DNA from 2 places in the Syntrophothermus sp. genome. Region 2 is predicted to be linked to the other one. Evidence: a T-box and tRNA genes for the amino acid it is inferred to sense, from the RefSeq annotation. Region 2 holds a T-box; the other holds one or more tRNA genes.
The links. The T-box of region 2 lies ahead of glyQ (glycine--tRNA ligase subunit alpha). A T-box ahead of a tRNA ligase gene usually reads a tRNA of that ligase, here a tRNA-Gly.
Positions count from the first base shown of each region.

Region 1: it has a tRNA-Gly gene. The T-box ahead of glyQ (glycine--tRNA ligase subunit alpha) is inferred to sense a tRNA for this amino acid. The anticodon was not compared.

Region 1 covers NZ_JABUEX010000001.1:121,120-131,605, reverse strand. Annotated here, with positions in the region: gene clpX (ATP-dependent Clp protease ATP-binding subunit ClpX) at 1-972, opposite strand, end outside; gene clpP (ATP-dependent Clp endopeptidase proteolytic subunit ClpP) at 1,003-1,614, opposite strand; gene tig (trigger factor) at 1,660-2,988, opposite strand; tRNA gene HPY90_RS00665 (tRNA-Gly) at 3,204-3,278, opposite strand; gene nadA (quinolinate synthase NadA) at 3,544-4,467, shown strand; gene HPY90_RS00655 (RrF2 family transcriptional regulator) at 4,563-4,997, shown strand; gene nifS (cysteine desulfurase NifS) at 5,028-6,197, shown strand; gene nifU (Fe-S cluster assembly scaffold protein NifU) at 6,209-6,607, shown strand; gene mnmA (tRNA 2-thiouridine(34) synthase MnmA) at 6,700-7,812, shown strand; gene HPY90_RS00635 (RrF2 family transcriptional regulator) at 8,040-8,489, opposite strand; gene nadA (quinolinate synthase NadA) at 8,586-8,792, opposite strand; gene metA (homoserine O-acetyltransferase MetA) at 9,086-10,030, shown strand; gene HPY90_RS00620 (homocysteine synthase) at 10,060-10,486, shown strand, end outside.
Region 2 covers NZ_JABUEX010000022.1:9,785-20,270, reverse strand. Annotated here, with positions in the region: gene HPY90_RS08330 (HD family phosphohydrolase) at 1-1,455, shown strand, start outside; gene ybeY (rRNA maturation RNase YbeY) at 1,418-1,894, shown strand; gene HPY90_RS08320 (diacylglycerol kinase family protein) at 1,891-2,256, shown strand; gene cdd (cytidine deaminase) at 2,270-2,695, shown strand; gene era (GTPase Era) at 2,685-3,569, shown strand; gene deoC (deoxyribose-phosphate aldolase) at 3,581-4,252, shown strand; gene HPY90_RS08300 (hypothetical protein) at 4,340-4,858, shown strand; gene HPY90_RS08295 (hypothetical protein) at 4,950-5,960, shown strand; T-box leader at 6,057-6,256, shown strand; gene glyQ (glycine--tRNA ligase subunit alpha) at 6,321-7,223, shown strand; gene glyS (glycine--tRNA ligase subunit beta) at 7,226-9,292, shown strand; gene ccpN (transcriptional regulator CcpN) at 9,397-10,047, shown strand; gene HPY90_RS08275 (pyruvate, water dikinase regulatory protein) at 10,050-10,486, shown strand, end outside.

The DNA.
Region 1 (10,486 bases), on a different contig from region 2:
CTCAGTCAAAATCCTGACCAGAGCAGACTCGTCTAAGGCGTCCAAAGTTACGATGATAGGCACTCGCCCTACAAACTCTGGAATCAGTCCAAATTTTAGAAGGTCCTGGGGCAGTATCTGTTCCAATATCTCCCCTATTTTCTTCTCTTTCTTGGTCTTGATGTCAGCTCCGAATCCCATCGACTTCTGGCCCACGCGGTTCTGAATTATCTTGTCTATTCCTTCAAAGGCACCGCCACAGATAAAAAGTATATTACTGGTATCAATCTGAATGAACTCCTGGTGAGGGTGCTTGCGTCCACCTTGGGGAGGTACGCTAGCAATAGTCCCTTCCAGTATCTTTAAGAGAGCCTGCTGCACGCCTTCTCCGGATACATCGCGAGTGATTGATGGATTGTCAGTTTTGCGGGCTATTTTGTCAATCTCGTCGATGTAAACTATCCCTTTTTCTGCCTTCTCGATGTCGTAATCAGCCGCCTGGATAAGCTTCAACAGGATGTTTTCAACGTCTTCGCCTACATACCCAGCCTCAGTCAGTGAAGTCGCATCGGCAATGGCAAAGGGCACGTTCAATATCTTGGCCAGTGTCTGAGCCAGAAGCGTCTTCCCGCTACCGGTTGGCCCCAGCATCAGGATGTTGCTCTTCTGCAGCTCAACATCGTCCAGCTTGGTCCCGAGGTTTATCCTTTTGTAATGGTTGTAGACCGCTACTGCCAGTATTTTCTTCGCTTTCTCCTGCCCGATAACGTATTGGTCCAAGATATCTTTTATCTCTTGGGGCTTAGGGATATCTCCCATTTCAAACCCAAAATCCTCGGCCAGTTCTTCTTCTATTATTTCATTGCACAGTTCTATACACTCATCACAAATGTAGACTCCGGGGCCAGCTACCAGCTTTCTCACTTGATCCTGGGTCTTGCCGCAGAAAGAGCACTTTAACTGCCCTCTCTCGTCGCTGCCAAACCGCTGCATAACCTCACCTCGCTCACATTACAATAAGCACTACTTCTTACCCTTACGCTTGGATTCATAGAAAATGTCATCGATAATCCCGTACGCTTTTGCCTCCTCCGCAGTCATGAAAAAGTCTCTTTCTACGTCCCGTTCGATTACTTCCAGCTTTTGCCCGGTCCTTTCTGCCAGTATCTGGTTCAACCGCTTTTTCAGATTGACTATCCTCCGGGCATGTATCTCGATATCGGTGGCCTGTCCCTGGGTCCCACCGATAGGCTGGTGAATCATTATCTCGCTGTTGGGCAAAGCAAACCTCTTGCCCTTGGCCCCAGCTGCCAGTAGAAAAGCCCCCATGCTAGCGGCCATGCCTACACATATGGTCGATACGTCGGGACGCAGGTACTGCATGGTATCAAAAATAGCCATGCCTGCAGATATTGAGCCCCCCGGACTGTTGATGTAGAAATGGATGTCCTTATCCGGGTCCTCTGCTTCTAAGAAAAGGAATTGGGCTATGATTAAGTTCGCAACCTGGTCATCTATAAGACTGCCTAGAAAAACGATACGGTCTTTCAGCAACCGCGAGTAGATGTCATAAGCCCGTTCCCCGCGGCTCGTCTGTTCTACCACAATTGGTACCAGGTAGGACAAATTGTTCATGCTTTTCACCTCACAAAGTCACAAATTACACCCTTACTATCCAGTTTATTCAGCATCCGTTCTGTTTTCTTCTTCCCGGCCTGAAGACTGAACGGTAACCGCATTCTCTAGCAGAAAATCAACCGCTTTATCCAGCATTATACCGTACTCGATCCTTCCCCGCGAGCCGGCCACGCGCTCTTTGAGCTGGTCCGCATCTATCCCGAAGTCGCCAGCTACCCTTTGCAGGTGCTGCTGAAAATCCTCTTCAGTCGGTTTAAGACCTTTTTCCAGAGCGATCTTTTCCAAGACCAGGTTCGCCCGCAGCGTCTTTTCTGCTTCCTGAGCATAATCTTCTCTGATAGCCTCTAGGGAAGTCCCGGTCACGTTTATATAGTCCTCCAAGGTCAGGCCCTGCTGCGCCAACCGTTGTTGGAAGCTTTCCAACATCGAATCTATTTGTTCTTCTATCATAGCAGGATGAATATCTACCTCAGCTGATTCCACAGCCTTAGCCACCACTTCGTCTCGCCTCAGCTGTTTGGTTCTCTCTTCAGCCATCTTGGCTAAATTCTTGCGTATCTCTTCCCGCAACTCCTCAAGAGTTTCGAACTCACTGACCTCTTGGGCAAACTCGTCGTTCAAGGGACTTAACTCCCGGCGCTTGATTTCATGGACTTTAACCTTAAACATTGCTTCTTTCCCGGCGAGGTCTTGGCTGTGATAGTCTTCAGGAAACTGTACCTTGATCTCTTTTTCTTCGCCGGTCTTGGTTCCCACCAACTGCTCTTCGAATCCTGGAATAAAAGTCCTAGACCCCAATTCCAAAGAGTAGTCCTCCCCTTTTCCCCCAGGGAAAGGTTCGCCGTCGATGAACCCCTCAAAATCGATCCTCAGCACGTCGCCTTCCTGGGCAGTAACATCGTCTTGGACCTTGACCAAACGGGCATAACGTTCGCGCATAGCCTCCAACCGCTTATCTACGTCTTCTTCCGTAACCGTAATTGGTGAAGTGGTCACCTCTATACCCTCTACCTGCCCCAAAACCACTTCGGGCTTGACCACTACTCTGGCTTTAAAAACAAGAGGCTTGCCTTCTTCCATCTGCACAACATCGATCTGGGGCTCGGTTACCGGGGTAAGATCATTCTCCTTCACTGCCTCTTCGTAGGCAACAGGAAGCAGTTCGTTCAAAGCTTCGTCATACAGGATCTCTTTCCCGAAATATGATTCCAGAACCGGTCTTGGAACGCGGCCCTTCCTAAACCCTGGTACAGAGACATCCTTGACCACGCGCCGGTACGCTTTGTTCAAAGCCTCGCTAACCTTGTCACCTGGAACCTCTATTTCCAGAGCCACTTCATTCTTCTCTATTCTTTCCAGCTTAGATCCCATTTATGCTCCTCCTGTCCTGATGAATGGTTTCACACGTACAGAGAATCTTAAACTCCTTAAAGCAGCCCGTGCCCGGAAAGCATCATCCTGTTTTCTAACCCTCCCTCATAACCCGTACACTAATTACTTCTACGCCCCGCAACCGATGTCCTGCCTTTTAAGCTAATTTGACACAAAAACACAACACCTCGGCACTAGCCGAGGCTACGTTTCAATGGAGCGGAAGACGGGATTCGAACCCGCGGCCCTCGCCTTGGCAAGGCGATGCTCTACCACTGAGCCACTTCCGCGTCTGTATCCACATCATCGCCAACTATATATTAGGACAACGCCCGCTGGATCGTCAAGCTCATAAATTCATAAATAAAGACGGACTATGAAGTTGACAAAAACGCTAGGAATAATGTTATACTCTAACATAAGAAGAGTGTCATCGGAAAATGATAAACGAAAACCAGGAATATAGAGGTGTCCTCAGTTTAACTGAGGCGTCGTTCAACTGGCTGTCCTATCAGCACGATTCTCAGATTTTTGAAATAGAGAGAAGGCGAGAGTGTGGGTGGTCTCCGAGATGAACTTTTGATACAAGATATTCTGCGTCTAAAGAGAGACAAATCTGTTTACATTATTGCTCATTACTATCAGCGGGAAGAGGTGCAAGCTTTGGCCGATTTTGTTGGGGATTCTTATGCAATGGCTATCGCCGCCAAAAACAGCCCGCATGATATTATTCTGGTTGCCGGTGTAGATTTTATGGCTGAGACGGCGGCAGTGTTATGTCCTGATAAGATAGTCTTAACACCGGAACCGGAAGCGACTTGTCCCATGGCCAGTAATATAAGTGTTAAAGATGTATTGTGTTACAAGAAAAAATACCCAGAGAGTATTGTGGTGTGCTATGTTAACACCCCGGCGGAGGTAAAGGCCGTCAGTGACATCTGTTGTACCTCGTCCAATGCGGCAAAGATATTACAAAAGCTGCCAGATAACGCTAAGGTATTCTTTATACCTGACCAGTACCTGGGTTCTTACCTAGCCGGGAAACTGGGTAGGCACATTGATGTCTTTTCAGCCAGCTGCCCGACCCATGCCAGTATTAGCGAGGAACATTTGCTCCAACTAAAAGAGCAGTTTCCGGACGCAAAGGTGCTCGTACACCCAGAATGCCACCCGGAGATTGTGGCCCTGGCCGACTACGTGGGCAGCACCAAAGGAATTCTTGATTATGCCACACAATCGGAGAGTAAGATTTTTATCATTGGGACGGAGTGCGGTATCCTATATTCCCTGGGAAACAATAACCCTGACAAAACATTCATCCTTGCTTCGGAAGAGTTGATTTGCCCAAATATGAAGAGTATCACTCTTGATAAAGTTTTTTATTCTTTGCAATATTTGCAGACCAGAGTAGTTGTCCCCGAGGAAATTAGAGCTAAAGCTGCCATTGCTCTGGAAAGAATGATAGAGTACGCATCTTGAGGATATGCAATAACTGCATTTGCCAGTTCGTTTTTTGCTGGTTCTGAACCATGGAATGGCCTGAGAATTAAGGAAAGGATTGAGGTGAAAACGAGGTGAAAGTCTCTACAAAAGGAAGATATGGGCTGAGAGCAATGCTTGACATGGCCCTTCATCAAAACGAAGGTCCGATGGCCGTACACATTGTCGCAGAGCGTCAGGGCTTATCGGAGAGATATTTAGAACAATTGATGGTGCCTCTGAAGAAAGCGGGTTTAGTTAAGAGCGTCCGCGGGCCTCAGGGGGGGTATGTTTTGACTAAAAAACCACGAGACATCACCGTGGGCGAAATAATCAGGGCCCTGGAGGGACCAATTGCTCCCGTCGACTGCGTTAGTGAGCAGACTCCCGAAGAATGCGAGCGTGCTGAGTTTTGTGTGACACGTCTGATATGGTCCAAGATGAGAGACTCAATTGCCGAAGTGCTGGATTCTCTTTCATTGGAAGATCTGATTCAAGAATCAAGAAAGATTTCCGTGCGGAGCCGCTAAATATCTTAGATTTAGTGAGGAGGTTTTGACATGAGACAGATTTATATGGATCACAGCGCAACGACTCCAATTGACCAAGAGGTGTTTGAGTGCATGATACCCTACTTAACCGATAGGTTTGGTAATCCTTCCAGCATTTTTTACTCGGCAGGTCAAACTGCCCGTCAGGCAGTAGAGAAGGCTCGTGAGCAAGTGGCATCTCTGCTAAACGCATTGCCGGATGAAGTAGTTTTTACCAGTGGCGGGACAGAAGCCGACAACCTTGCCATAGTTGGTTACGCTATGGCGAATCGCCATAAGGGCAACCACATTATAACTTCGTCCATCGAACACCATGCAGTCTACGATACATGCAAGTACCTCAGTAATTATGGTTTTGAAGTCACCTTTCTGCCAGTTGACGGCAACGGCATTGTTGAACCAGAAACCCTGAAAACAGCATTGAAACCAAATACCACTTTAGTTTCCATAATGCACGCTAACAACGAGATAGGCACTGTTGAACCAATCAAAGAGCTGGCTTCTATAACCCATGAAGCTGGAGCAGCCTTTCATTGTGATGCGGTTCAGACCGTAGGGCGAATCCCTGTAGATGTTGTGGATCTGGGGGTTGACATGCTGTCGGCTTCGAGTCACAAACTATATGGACCTAAAGGGGTCGGGTGCCTTTATGTTAGGACAGGGATAACGATGCAAAAGCTTTTGCATGGAGGCGGGCAGGAAAAGAAACGTCGAGCAGGAACTGAAAATGTTCCGGGTATAGTGGGATTCGGCAAAGCAGCTGAACTCGCCCAACAGAGGATGGACGAAACTGGCAAAAGACTAAGAGAACTGGGCGAGCGGTTAGCACAGGGACTCCTCCAAGCTATTCCTTATTCAAGACTCACAGGGCACCCCGTCAAACGTATACCCGGGCATGTGAGTCTGTGCTTTGAGTTTGTGGAAGGAGAATCGATACTGTTGATGCTGGATCAGGTAGGGGTTATGGCCTCAAGCGGATCAGCCTGTACATCGGGTTCCTTAGAACCGTCTCATGTTCTCCTGGCACTGGGTCTGCCACACGAAATTGCCCACGGTTCTCTTCGGTTGACTTTAGGAAAAGGTAACAGTGAGGAGGATGTGGATCATGTTCTGAACGTACTGCCGCCGATTGTGGAAAGACTAAGACAAATGTCTCCTTTAAACAATACACGAAGGTAGGTGAACAATGAATGTATTCATCCAAAGTGATGGAACACTTTCTGAACCCCCGCAACGTGGGTGAAATCAAAGGTGCAAACGGGATAGGCGAAGTGGGCAACCCGGTCTGCGGCGACATTATGCGCATGGAGATCAGAGTCGTAGACAACCGCATAGAGGATATAAGATTTAAGACCTTTGGGTGCGGAGCTGCAATTGCTACCAGCAGCATGGTTACCGAGATGGTCAAGGGCAAAACCCTGGAAGAGGCCATGAGGGTGACAAACAAGGCAGTAGCAGAGGCTCTTGACGGGCTGCCGCCGGTCAAAATGCATTGCTCCAACCTGGCAGCAGATGCCTTGCACCGGGCTATTCAAGATTACTTAAATAAAGAACCTTCAAAGGGCAAGGCACTATATGAGCAAGATTAGCGAAATATGAAACTAGTCCAATGCCGCTGCCTCCTCCCTCTCAGCAGCTGAGAATTGCGCCGGGTCATTTTGTGGAGGCAAAGGATGATATCATGTCTGGCAAGAGAGTTGTTGTAGCCATGAGCGGCGGTGTAGATAGCTCGGTGGCCGCCTTTCTACTTCAACAGGAAGGGTACGAAGTAATAGGAATAACCATGCAGATCTGGCCCCGGCCAGAGGACGATACCAAAGCGTGCTGCAGCCTTTCGGCAGTCGACGACGCACGGAGAGTGGCCTGGAGCCTGGGCATAAAGCATTATGTCTTGAATTTTCGCGATGAATTCAAAGCCAGGGTTATAGATTACTTTTGTAGCGAGTACCTTCTGGGCCGAACCCCCAACCCGTGCATCGCCTGCAACAGGTACATCAAGTTTGAATCCCTGCTGCAAAAGGCCTTAGCCTACGGGGCGGAATATATAGCTACCGGCCATTACGCGCGCATAGAATACGATCAGACCAGCGGTCAATTCAAGCTTTCGACTGCGTATGATAGAAGCAAAGATCAAACCTACTTCCTGTATAACATGAACCAGTACCAGCTTCAACATACGTTATTTCCGCTAGGGGGATACCTGAAACGGGATGTCCGCAAAACAGCTAAGGAAGCCGGCCTGCCAGTGGCGGAAAAGCCTGAAAGTCAGGAAATATGCTTTGTCTCCTCAGGTAGATATAGCCAGTTCGTGGAAGAACACCACGGGGGGGCGAAGCGGACGGGCAGCTTCCGCGGTTCCCACGGAGAGTATCTGGGACCCCATAAAGGAATTCACCACTATACTATAGGCCAGCGCAGGGGTTTGGGTCTGGTGCTTGGTTATCCGGTCTATGTTACACGAATTGATCCGGAAACCAACACCGTTTGGGTAGGGAAGGAGGAGGAGTTGTTCCAGAGTTCCCTGATTGCCGTTGATGTCAACTATGTGTCAGGTTTACCGCCCGATGGTCCCGTCAGGGTGACGGCTAAGATAAGGTCTTCAGCCCCTCGGGTGGACGCCGTGGCTACCCCATTGGGACAGGACAAGCTGAGGGTGGACTTTCTTGTGCCCCAGAGGGCCATCACCCCTGGACAGGCCGTAGTCTTGTACGACGGGGATGCTGTGGTCGGCGGAGGAATTATTGATGCAATAATCGATGAGTATTTTCGATTGAAAGGCAAATGGACGATATAACAGCAGGCATATGATGATTATTTTTTATCATATATATTATTATTTCTATCGGATTTATTGGATCATGACACGTATTCAGGACCAGTATTCAGGACCATATAGAAACTGGCTTTTTGAAACCCCAAAGACAACATATGCTCGTGCTGATAATGCTGGGAATGGTACCGAAAGCTGTAATTACAAATGCTTCTTAGCCGAGAAAGGCATGGGTTTCAAAACCTCCATCACTAAATGTAGTACATGTAGCGGTTCTGCGTGGAGATTCTTCTGGACTCCTGAACCAGGTCCTCCAGGGAAAAGGAATCCAGCACCTCCGCGATAGAATCCCTCACCTTGGACCATATCAGGCGGGTTACGCAATATTCCGCACGCTCGCATTCTTCCGGGTAATCCTCACTGACGCAGTCAACCGGCGCAATCGGACCCTCCAGGGTACGAATAATCTCACCAACCGTAATGTCTTTTGGTTCTTTGGCCAGCACATACCCCCCCTGGGGCCCGCGTACACTCTTGACCAATCCCGCCTTCTTCAGGGGCACCATAAGCTGCTCAAGGTAGCGGTCTGAAAGACCCTGGCGCTCCGCAATACTGTGTACAGCTATCGGGCCTTCGTTTTGATGAATAGCCATGTCGAGCATAGCCCTAAGCCCATACCTGCCCTTAGTAGACATCTTCATGTCTCCATCCACCTTTGCTTTTACCTTTATCCTAGCACTGCGCTAGGGTTTCGGTCAAGCGAAAGCCGAACAGGCAACTAAAGTTTCGGCACGGCCTCAGGATGCGTACTCTATCATTCGCTCCAGGGCCAGGGCAGCCTTAGCCCGAATTTCCTCGGGAACGGTTACCCTTGTTTCCAATTTCTCCAGAGAGTAGCGAACCTTATCCAGAGTAATACTTTTCATATTGGGGCAGATTAGTTCTTCCGAACCCAGGATAAAGGTTTTGTCCAGATTATTTTTCTGTGCTGAAGCTAATATCATCCAAGGAACTTGGCAATAGGTGGAAGTTTCTCAAGGGGCTCAACCTCCTTTATCGTCTGCCGTTGTGCCTGGCTGCTTAGCTAAGAAAGAGGAAGTCCAGAGGTCTCTATTCTGTATTTTGGACCTCTTTCCCCGGTTTCCAGGACTCTTGCCCTGCCTACAAATTTTTTTGCAGCCTACCCCTGCAAGACCTTGACACGGACTGTCCCTGTTATCCTATAATATCTATAATTATTATAATAATAGTATGGATTAAACATCTCAAATCCATACCGCACAGAGGGGTGAAGCGCATGCCTATAATTATTCCCGACGGGCTGCCTGCGGCAAGCATCTTACAGCAGGAAAAGGTGTTTGTGATGAATGAGTTCCGGGCCATACACCAGGACATCCGGCCCCTCAGGATCGCAATACTTAACATAATGCCCCAAAAAGAGATAACCGAGACTCAACTGCTCAGACTGTTGGCCAATACCCCGCTGCAAGTGGAAATCGTGCTGTTATACCCGGAAAGCCATCAATGCAAGAATACTTCCCAGTACCACCTGGACACGTTTTATAAAACCTTTGGCGAAGTCCGGAATCAGAAGTTCGACGGCATGATAATTACCGGCGCCCCGGTAGAATTGCTGGAATTTGAGGAATGGAACTACTGGGAGGAATTGAAGGACATCATGGCGTGGACCCGTACCCATGTATTCTCCACCTTCCACATTTGTGTCGGGGCCCAGGCCGGACTGTATTATCATTATGGCATTCCCAAATATCCCTTACCGCAAAAGATGTTCGGGGTGTTTGAGCACCGCGTTTGTGAGAGCAACAAACCTTTGTTACGGGGATTTGACGACGTGTTCTATGCCCCTCATTCTCGCCATACCGAGGTACGCAGAAGTGATATTGAAAAGGTAGCAGGATTAGAAATACTGGCGGAATCAGACCAGGCCGGGATCTATATAGTGGCCAGCAAGGACGGGCGGCAGATCTTTGTGACCGGCCATTCCGAGTACGATCCCCTGACCCTCAAGTACGAATTCGAACGAGACCTGGCCAAGGGACTGCCTATCCAGATGCCGGCCAATTATTTCCCGGACGACGATCCAACCAAGCCGCCCAAGGTACTGTGGCGCAGTCATGGCTTCTTGTTGTTCTCCAATTGGCTTAACTACCACGTTTATCAGGAAACTCCCTATGATCTGAATGAATTGAAATCACTCGGTACTGATATCATTTCAACTTAAAGAATTAAATGATAAAGGAGAGTGCTGGAATGAACGACAGACAATTCGGCTTCGACACACTGCAGGTACATGCGGGGCAGGTGCCCGACCCTAGCACCGGTGCCCGGGCGGTACCAATTTATCAAACCACATCGTATGTGTTCAAGAACACGGATCATGCGGCGGCCTTATTTGCCCTGGCGGAACCGGGCAACATTTACACCAGGATCATGAACCCGACCAACGACGTCCTGGAGCAGCGGATCGCGGCCCTGGAGGGCGGTGTGGCGGCCCTAGCGCTGGCTTCAGGTTCGGCGGCTGTTACTTACGCCATTATCAATATCGCCGGCGCGGGCGATGAAATCGTGTCCGCCAGCACCCTTTACGGGGGCACCTACAACCTCTTCAAGGTAACTCTGCCCAAGCTCGGCATCAAGACTACCTTTGTCGACCCCGATGACCCTGAAAACTTCAGAA
Region 2 (10,486 bases):
AACCAGATTATTGTTAGAGCCGGGGATCCGGTGACCGAAGAGCACATCGAGATCCTGGAACAACTGGGGTTGCAGCGGAGCGGAAACTTAGGAATGGTTCTAGGGGGAACCGGTTTATTTGTGCTGCTAACCTTTTGGCTCGGAATCGAGTACCTGCGGCGCTATCACCGGGACATTTTGAAGGAAGACCGCTTAATGCTGCTCCTGGGCTTGGTTATACTGATCGTAGTTTTGTTGGCTAAGGTTGTGAGCATCCTGAACATTGGTGGTAGAACCGACGTAAATGCTCTCAATGGCTACCTGATTCCGGCTTCAGTCGGGCCGATGCTAGTAGCAGTCTTGCTTGATAGCCGTCTCGCTTATATGGTGGCGATGATCCTGGCCTTCTACGTGGGGATGATGACCACGGGAAACCAGTTAGGTTTTGCTCTGACCGCTTTTGCCGGGGGTAGCGTAGGCGTTTTCGGCATATCACAGTTGAGCCATACCTCCGACCTGGCGAAGTCAGGGGTCTACGTGGCACTTGCCAATGTGGCTAGTTTGTTGACTGTGGGAGTGAGTTCTGGTAATCCGGAAATCAGCACTCTTTTAATCGGGAGCATCATGGGGGTTTTGAACGGTTTTCTTTCGGCTGTGCTGCTAATAGGTTTCTTACCTTATTTGGAGTCCGTGTTTTCCATAACCAGTATGATAAAGCTCTTAGAGTTGTCAAATCCGAACCAACCCTTGTTGAGAAAGCTGCTGGTTGAAGCTCCCGGGACCTATCATCACAGCTTGATCGTAGGTAACTTGGCTGAAGCGGCGGCCGAGGCGGTCGGAGCCCAATCTCTCTTAGTACGAGTGGGGTCGTATTACCATGACATAGGCAAATTGAAACGCCCGTACTTCTTCATTGAGAACCAGATCGGCTTTGAGAACCCTCACGAAAAGATAGCTCCTAGCCTCAGCGCTTTGATCATAACCTCCCACATTAAAGACGGTGTAGAAATGGCCAGAGAGGCTCGCTTGCCCAAGGTTATCGTGGATTTTATTGAGCAACATCACGGGACGAGTCTGGTAAAATACTTTTACAGCCGCGCCTTGGAAGAAGACGGGATTCAAAGAGTCAACGAAGAAGCTTTTCGTTATGAAGGACCTAAGCCCCAGAGTAAAGAGGCTGCTCTTATTATGCTGGCCGATGCCGTGGAGGCCGGGGTTCGCTCACTGACTGACGCCACTCCAGGCAAAATTGAGGGAATGGTCAGAAGAATCATCAAGGACAAGTTAAACGACGGCCAGCTGGAGGAGTGCAACCTGACCTTCCGGGACCTTGCCGTTATAGCCGAGTCGTTTGGTAAGATACTGAACGGGATCTACCATGCCCGCATCGAATACCCGGACAACCTGGCTGAGCAGATTGCCGCGAAGGAGGCTCGAAGTGGAAATAACGGTAATAAACCGTCAGACGAAGGTTGATTGGGATCCTGGCCTCGAGATCAAGGTGATTCAGGCCTTGCAAAGAACGGCGGAGATACACGGTTTGCCTCCGGAGACGGAAGTGAGCCTGGTGCTGGTTGACGAAGAGGAAATACGTTCATTTAATCGAGAATACAGAGGGGTAGACAGACCTACCGATGTGTTGTCCTTTGCCTTAAACGAGGGTACCTCGGACGAACCGGGTTATGAGGCTCCTGAAGAGATGGAGCCTGTGCTCGGAGACATAATCATTTCCTTGGAAACGGCTGAAGACCAAGGAAGAGATTACGGGCACGGCCTGGCTCGGGAAGTGGCGTATTTGGCGGTTCACGGGATGTTGCACCTGTTGGGGTACGATCACCAGGATGAGGAAGCGAGGACCGAGATGAGGTTGATGGAGGAGAGAGTTCTCAAAGATGTAGGGCTGGACAGGTTATGAAAAACCGGAATCTGAAGGAAAGCTTTAACTGTGCTTGGGCGGGCATTGTCAGTGCATTTCTCACCCAGCGTAACATGAGGTGGCATGGTTTGGCTGCAGTAGCGGCGGTAACATTGGGTTGGGCCCTGCATATCGAGCGTTGGGAATGGGGGTTGCTCTCATTTACTATTTTTCTCGTGTTGATCGCAGAAGTGATGAACACGGCAGTAGAGAAAACGGTTGACCTATATACTGATGCCTACCATCCGGTGGCTCGAGAGGCCAAGAACATCGCAGCCGGGGCCGTACTGCTGGCTGCAGTTGCGGCAGTGGTAGCAGGTATCATTATTTTTGGCCCAAGGTTCATAGATTACCTGTCTTAAGGGGGCACTACCGTTGCAGGGAGAAGCCGGCACTGAACAGCTTTGGTTGATTAATATGGCGAGGAAGGCACAAGAGCGGGCATACGCGCCATACTCCGGTTTCAGGGTAGGTGCGGCATTACAGGGCATTTCGGGTAAGGTGTACACTGGGTGTAATGTGGAAAACGCATCATACGGGTTGACTATATGCGCGGAAAGAACAGCAGTGGCCAAGGCCGTTTCCGAAGGCGAACAGCAGTTTAAAGCCCTGGCTTTGGTTGGGGACGGGCAAGGGTTTGTCTTTCCTTGCGGAGCTTGTTTGCAGGTCATGGCAGAATTTGCACCTGATCTGGTAATACTTCTGAGCGATAGAAAAGGTCACGTTGCTACGTTTTCTCTGAAGGAACTGCTCCCGCACACTTTTGCTTTAGACAACAGGGAGGAAAGTAATGGAGACTAAGTCTGGATTTGCAAGCATAGTCGGCAGGCCCAATGTGGGTAAGTCAACCTTCTTAAACACTGTCATCGGGCAAAAGGTGGCGATCGTGTCGGAAAAACCCCAAACCACCAGGAACCGGATACAGGGGATATATACCTGTGAACAGGGTCAGATAATCTTTATCGATACCCCAGGGATTCACAGGCCGCGCCACAAACTAGGCGAATACATGGTTCGCACTGCCCACGCGACGGCGAGAGAAGCAGACGTGGTGCTGTATATGGTGAGCGCCAAAGACGGCATGGAAAAGGGAGACGAGGAAATCATCGAGTTTCTGACCAAGACGAGTGCCCCCGTGTTTCTGGTGGTCAACAAGATAGACCTGGTCGACCAAGATGAGGTATCGAGGTGTATAGGGTCTTTTCAGTCAAGATTCCGCTTTGCGGAGACATGGCCTATTTCAGCTATCATGGGGACCAATGTGCATGCCCTTATTAGAAAAATACTCGATTATCTTCCGGTTGGACCCTACTACTACCCTCCGGACCAAGTTACTGACCAGCCGGAGCGGTTCATAGTAGCTGAGCTTATCCGGGAAAAGGCGTTGTATTTCACCCGAGAAGAAGTGCCGCACTCGCTGGCAGTCGAAGTGGAGGAGATGAAGGAACGCAAGGGTAACACCGTTTACGTAAGAGCGGTCGTGTTTACCGAAAGGGATTCGCAAAAGGCCATCGTGATAGGGAAATCCGGGTCTATGCTGAAGAAGATTGGGGAAGCTGCCCGCCTGGATATCGAAAGTTTACTGGGGGTCAATGTATATCTTGACCTCTGGGTTAAGGTTAGAAAAGGCTGGAGAAACGCAGACGCCTACCTGCGGGGTTTTGGGTATAAGTGAGGAGAGATAAAGTGCTGACCCGTAGTGAGATGAGCCGTTATATCGATTCGACGCTGCTCAGGCCGGACGCTACGGCCGAAGAGATAAGGAGGTTATGCGAAGAAGCTGCGCGCTACCGGTTTTTTGCGGTTTGTGTCAATCCTGGCAGGCTAGAGCTGGCAGCTCGCTGTTTGGAAGCTGAAGAGGTGAAACTGTGCACGGTCGTGGGATTCCCTTTAGGGGCGAATGCGACGGTAATTAAGGTAAAAGAAGCTGAAACGGCAATGGAAGCAGGAGCTACTGAGCTCGATGCGGTAATGAATATAGGCTTATTTAAAGATGGCAATTACCGGGCGGTTGAAGAAGAAGTGCAGGGCTTGGCCCGGTTGGTACACGATAGGGGTGGCATACTCAAGATAATAATCGAAACCGGGTACCTTAATCCTGAGGAGATACGAACTGCTACGCGGGTGGTTGCCTCTGGCGGGGCTGATTTCGTCAAAACCTGTACGGGATTCGGGCCCAGAGGAGTTGCAGGCGATGATATTATCTATATCCGCAGTTCTGCACCGCCTTCTTTAAAGATAAAGGCCTCGGGGGGGATAAAGAGTTACCAACAGGCTCTGGGACTGATTGAACTGGGGGCAGATCGTATCGGAACTAGTCATGCCCGTTCCATAATATCGGAATTGATGGAGATATAACTTCAGATCACGAATATCTGGAACTGAATTTTGGGAGCATAACTTGGGGAATAATACAGCCATCTTAGCGGGAAAGGGGTTGGCGATGTGGCCATGCGAAGGGCAGTGGCCTTGACTTTCTTGGCTATGATGGTTGTTTTGTTGATCGGTTTGGGGTGGGAGCTTCATGCTAGAGCCGAGGTAAGGAAAGCTAGGGGCGACTATATTGCGGCCCTTCAAAGGTTTGAACAGAAAGCAAAGACCCCCGCAGAAATGGAACGCCTGCCGTGGGCGGCGCAGTACTTGTACCTGAAGTCGAAGGTCTATCCCCAACGGCAGGAAGACCTGGATGTGGCTCGGCAGGCCTTGAAGCGGGTAAAGCAATACAAGGGGAAGATACTAGAGCCAGGCTTGCGTTCAAGGTTGGGGGATTACATCGGGGTTGCAGACCGGTTGCTTACCTGGACCGAGGAAATGTGGGCCAACGAGAAGGAGATTGACGCGGCCTATTTTGCGAGGGATTGGGGGAGAAGACAGGAGCTGGCGTTGGACCGATCGGCTCTAGGAGAAAAAGGGCAGGAGCTGGTGGAGGCGGAGAGGCGGAAGTGGGAGAAGACGGGGCTGTAGGAAATCAGTTGGCCCAATCCTGCGCGGGACAGGGGTGCTGGAGACGGGCTGTAAGAGGAGGCGAAGCTGTGGGAAAAAGGTTCTTTTGTGGATGATACTGGTCGCGGGGTACGCGTACTTAGCCATAAACACCGACTGGTCGTGGGTGAAGAACGGGGCGTATTATAGCATACTGGGGTGCTATGGGCGGGTGGTAGCCAGTCACGCGGGGCTACAAATCGTATTCAATCCGGGCTTGAGAGAAGAGGTCGTGCCGGCTCAGGTGACCGAGCTGTTAAAAAACGGTCAGCTTAGCATCCTAGGCTGGGAAGACGTGTGCAACCCGGGCATACCACGGCCTGGCCTGACAGTTGCGGCCATAACGCCGGAAGCCAGGGCCGATAACCTGACTTTGGCCAAAGGGGTGCTACAACACCGGGTTCAAGTGCTAGTCGAGTGTTCTAAAATGGACAAATGGCACACGACATCGGAAGGATGGGAAAGCTTAAAACAGCTAAGACGTACCTGTTTGCGGGTGGTGGTATTCGACGGGGGACACCATCTTTCTACGATCGGCACTTGTCCCGACATCATTCTGGTACCGGCGGTCAGGGGGTATGCTGCTCATTCGTACATGAAGGACGGGATGAAGGTTGAGAAGCTTAAGCGATTATTGGTTCAAGCAAGAGCTCCCAGCGCCGTAGTAGTAGTACCCCGCTGGGCAGTGGTAAAATCGCCTTCGTGCTTAGGAGTGCTCGCGGCAAGGGCCTACCTGCAGCTTGTCAGGGAAGGGAAACGATGCGGAGTAGAATTCTCTCGGCCTGTAACGTCGCCGGGAATGAGCAAACTAAACGGGACGGTGTTTTGTTACGTGAACGGGGAACCGGCCCAAGAATTCTCGGGCAAACTTAGGTCGCTCGGTTTGAGAGATGTAAGAAGGGTTTATATTGCTCTTAATTACAGCCGCCTTGACCCGACAAACGCTTTGTCCTATGCCGAAAGATTACAGCAGCACACGGGTAAACCAGTAATGGTGGTGAACGAGCCGGTAAACGTCGTTGACGCTGTTGTGGATGGTTTTTGGCAACCTGGACTCAGACGGTTGGCGAAGGTTGATCGGTGACCAAGTTATTTGAGCCACTCCTCCTGTACAGGCGGGAGGGGTATAGTTGATTGACAAGAGGTCTGGCGGTTGTTAAACTTAAAAGCGACAAATCGATATATGGCGATGATAAAGAGGAGTAAGGGAGATGCCCTCTGGACAGAGAACCGGTGGTGGTGGGAATCCGGTCAGGGGACTTCCTGAAGGGCGCTTTGGAGCCGCAGGAGGAAAGCCGTTGGCGAGTAAAGCCTGCATTATCACGAGAGGGCCTGCTAAGGCCAATCAGGGTGGAACCGCGGGAAAAGCCCGTCCCTGTGTAGGGGACGGGCTTTAGTTTTAGGTCTAGTCGCATCAAATCGCATATAGATAGGAGGATTGAAGGTGACTTTTCAGGAGATAATCTTAGCTCTGGAAACATTTTGGGGTAGCCAAGGCTGCATCATTCAGCAACCATATGACGTGGAAAAGGGGGCGGGGACGATGAACCCGGCTACCTTTTTGCGCGCTCTTGGGCCTGAACCTTGGAATGTGGCTTACGTAGAGCCTTCGCGCAGGCCGACTGATGGTCGGTACGGCGAGAACCCCAACCGGCTTCAACACTATTACCAGTATCAGGTGATATTGAAGCCGTCTCCCGACAATGTTATTGACCTGTATTTGGACAGTCTTCGTACTCTTGGGATTGATCCGCGCAAACATGACATCAGGCTGGTGGAAGATAACTGGGAATCCCCTACCCTCGGAGCCTGGGGCTTAGGGTGGGAGATATGGCTCGATGGGATGGAAATCACCCAGTTTACGTACTTCCAGCAGTGCGGGGGCATTGACTGCTACCCGGTTTGCGCTGAAATTACCTACGGTATCGAGAGAATTGCTATGTACATCCAGAACAGGGAGAGCGTGTTTGACATCGAGTGGGTAGACGGCATTACCTACGGGGATGTTCACCACCAGAGTGAGGTCGACTATTCTTATTACAACTTCCAGGTAGCGGACATCGAAACCTTGGTGACAATGTTCGATCTCTGCGAGAAAGAGGCTAAACGGGTACTGGAGAAGGAATTGGTACAGCCCGCCTATGACTACGTTTTGAAGTGTTCGCACCTCTTTAACCTGTTAGATGCGAGAGGAGCCATAAGCGTAACTGAACGCACCAGCTACATTGCTCGGGTCAGAAATATGGCCCGCAGCGTGGCTCTGGCTTATTTACGGCAGCGGGAAAAATTAGGGTATCCTTTGCTGAAAGATCCTGAACTCAGGAAGAAGACGTTAAAGGAGGGCTAGGTATGACCAGAGATCTGGTTTTTGAAATAGGCACTGAGGAAATACCGGCAGCCTACATGCCAAATGCTATCCGGGACATGGAGGCCCTGGCCAGAGAAAAACTGTCAGGAGCCAATCTCAGTTTCGGTAGCCTGAGAACTATGGGAACACCGAGGCGACTGGTACTTTACGTTTATGACCTGGCTGAGAACCAGGCAGGCTGGCTGAAGGAGGTCAGAGGCCCAAAACGAGAGCAGGCTTTCGATGCAGAGGGGCGGCCTACCTCGGCGGCTCTGGGTTTTGCCCGAGCTCAGGGAGTGACGGTCGAATCTCTCGAGGTGCGGGAAGTGTCCGGAGTAGATTACGTCTTCGCGGTAAAAAAGGAGTCCGGGAAGAAAACCGTGGAAGTCTTGCCAGGGGTTTTGCGGGAAATCGTGGTTGATCTCGGCTTCCCTAAGGCAATGCGCTGGGCCTACTCCGAGTTCAGGTTCGCCCGTCCCATCCGATGGATGTTGGCTTTGTTCGGTGACGAGGTCATACCGGTTCAGATAGAAAACGTGGAAGCCACCAATATTACCTTTGGACACAGGTTTTTGTCTGAGGGGCCAATTACGGTCAACGGAGCAGCCAATTACTTCGAAGCAATGGAGAAAGCGTTTGTCGTCGTCGATCACGAGCGCAGGCGGCAAATGATATGGGAACAGATATTGAACACGGCCGAGCAGGCGGGAGGTTATCCTTATAACGACGAGGAACTACTGGAAGAGGTTAATTTTCTTCTGGAGTACCCGACTGCTTTCTACGGGAAGTTTTCGCCGGAATACCTGGTGTTGCCGACAGAGGTTTTGACCACCACGATGATCGAACACCAGCGCTACTTCCCGGTGTTTTCCGATGACGGCAAGCTCCTCCCCGGGTTTATCGGAGTTAGAAACGGCGACGAGTACAACTTGGAGGAAGTTAAAGCAGGCAATGAAAGGGTTTTGAGGGCCCGTCTGGAAGATGCTCTCTTCTTTTACAGGGAAGACACTAAACAGCCACTGGCGAGTAAAGTAGAGCTTCTTAAGAACGTGGTGTACCAAGCCAGGCTGGGTACGGTTTGGTCGAAGGTAGAGAGGCTGCAGGATATCGCGGTATTCATCGGGAAGGAAACCGGCTTAGGGCGGGAAACCACAATTCGCAGGGCGGCTTACCTGTGTAAGGCTGACCTCGAAACCAACATGGTGTACGAGTTTCCGGAACTACAAGGGATTATGGGACGGTACTATGCCCTTGCCAGCGGGGAAGACCCGGAGGTGGCAGAGGCCATTTTAGAACATTACCTTCCACGTTTTGCCGGCGATAAGTTGCCCGAGACCTCGGCCGGGATTGCGGTTAGCCTGGCAGAAAAACTGGACAACCTAGTCGGGTGTTTCTGCATAAACATCAAGCCCAGCGGTTCTCAGGACCCTTATGCTTTACGGAGACAAGCCTTGGGGTTGGTTAACATAATCCTCAAGAGGGGATTAAGGTTGGACCTTGAAAAGGCCATAAGATTCGTATATCAGGGATTTGCGCCTATAAAACCTGACCTTAGCTGTGAAGAAACTGTTGGAGAGGTTCTAGACTTTGTTCTGCAGAGACTAAGGGGAATATTGTCAGACAGCGGCATCTCGTATGATGTGCTGGATGCAGTCCTGGCAGTACCTCAAGGCGACGTGCTAGAGGTCAGAAAAAGGGCTGAGGCCTTGCAGGAGTTCAAGCAGAGCGAGTACTTTGAGGACGGGATGGTGGTTTTCAATCGCTGTTACAATTTAGCCAAAAAATGGGATAGCCGAGACGTAGATGAAGTATTGCTGGAAACCGAGGCGGAAAGACGGATTTATCAGTGGCTGGCGCAGACAGAACCGCTGCTGAACGAATTAAAGGAAAGAGGGGAGTATGGCGAGTACCTCATAACACTGTCGAAAGGGAGGGCGGGGGTTGACGAGTTGTTCGATGCGGTAATGATCATGGCCGAGGATCCGAAGTTGAGAAAGAACCGGTTGAGCCTTTTGCGTCGTATCAGTGATTCATTCCTGAATTTAGGAGATTTCAGCCGGTTGGTATAAGACTTTTTTCCTTTGACGAAGGGAAAAGCGATTCTTTATAATCAATAGTGTATATGATTTGATGTTTTGCTTCAAAAAAGTATAGCATAATTGGTGGGTGGGGTATGATCGAGCTCACTGAAAGGCAAGGGAAAATTCTGGACATCGTGCGCAAGCACCAGCCTATTACAGGCGAGAGAATCGCCGAGATACTGGATGTTACTCGAGCCGCTCTCCGACCAGACTTGGCTGTTCTCACCATGTCTGGATACTTGGAGGCTAAACCGCGGGTCGGGTACACCATCAAGTCAGAAGGAGGGCAGGGAGCCATAAAAAAAATCCTCTGCCAATACCGGGTTAAAGACGTAAAATCGATGCCCGTGGTGATTAAAGATGTTTCCAGCATATACGATGCTATCGTCACGCTTTTCACCGAGGATGCGGGTACCATTTACGTTACCGACCGCGACGGTTATCTCGCGGGGGTGGTTTCTAGGAAAGATTTCTTAAAAACGACTCTTGGCCACATCGATATCTACAAGGTGCCGGTCAGTGTAATAATGACCAGGATGCCGAATATAATCGTAACGACTCCGGACGAAACGGTTATCGAGGCAGTCAAGAAGATTGTCGAACATGAAATCGATAGCTTGCCAGTGGTTAAGAAATACATTGACGAAAATGGAGATGAAAAACTCGAGGTGGTAGGAAGGATAACCAAGACCAACATAGCCCGCTTGTTACTCGATTTGGCAAACCAGAAAAGGGAGGGGTAGACTTGAACCACAACATGCCCGGGGTGTATGTAGTCTCGGACTCCATCGGGGAAACAGCAGAGATGGTAGTCAGGGCAGCCGCGAGCCAGTTCAACTCCGGCAAGATAGAAATAAAAAGGATACCTTACGTTACCGATGAAGAGAGCATTGTCGAAATAATCGGCCAGGCAGCGGAAGAACATGCCATTATAGCCTACACCCTAGTGATAGAAGAGTTAGCGCAATTTTTGAGAAGTAAAGCGCAAGAGGCTTCGGTCTTGGCAGTAGATCTGCTGGGCCCGATGATGGAGGCCCTGCGGTTAGCCAGTAACGTGGAACCAAAGCGGGAACCTGGATTGGTGCGTAAGGTAGACGAGATATATTTCCGCCGGGTTGAAGCCATCGAGTTTGCGGTCAGGTATGATGATGGCAAAGACCCGCGGGGAATACCTTTGGCGGA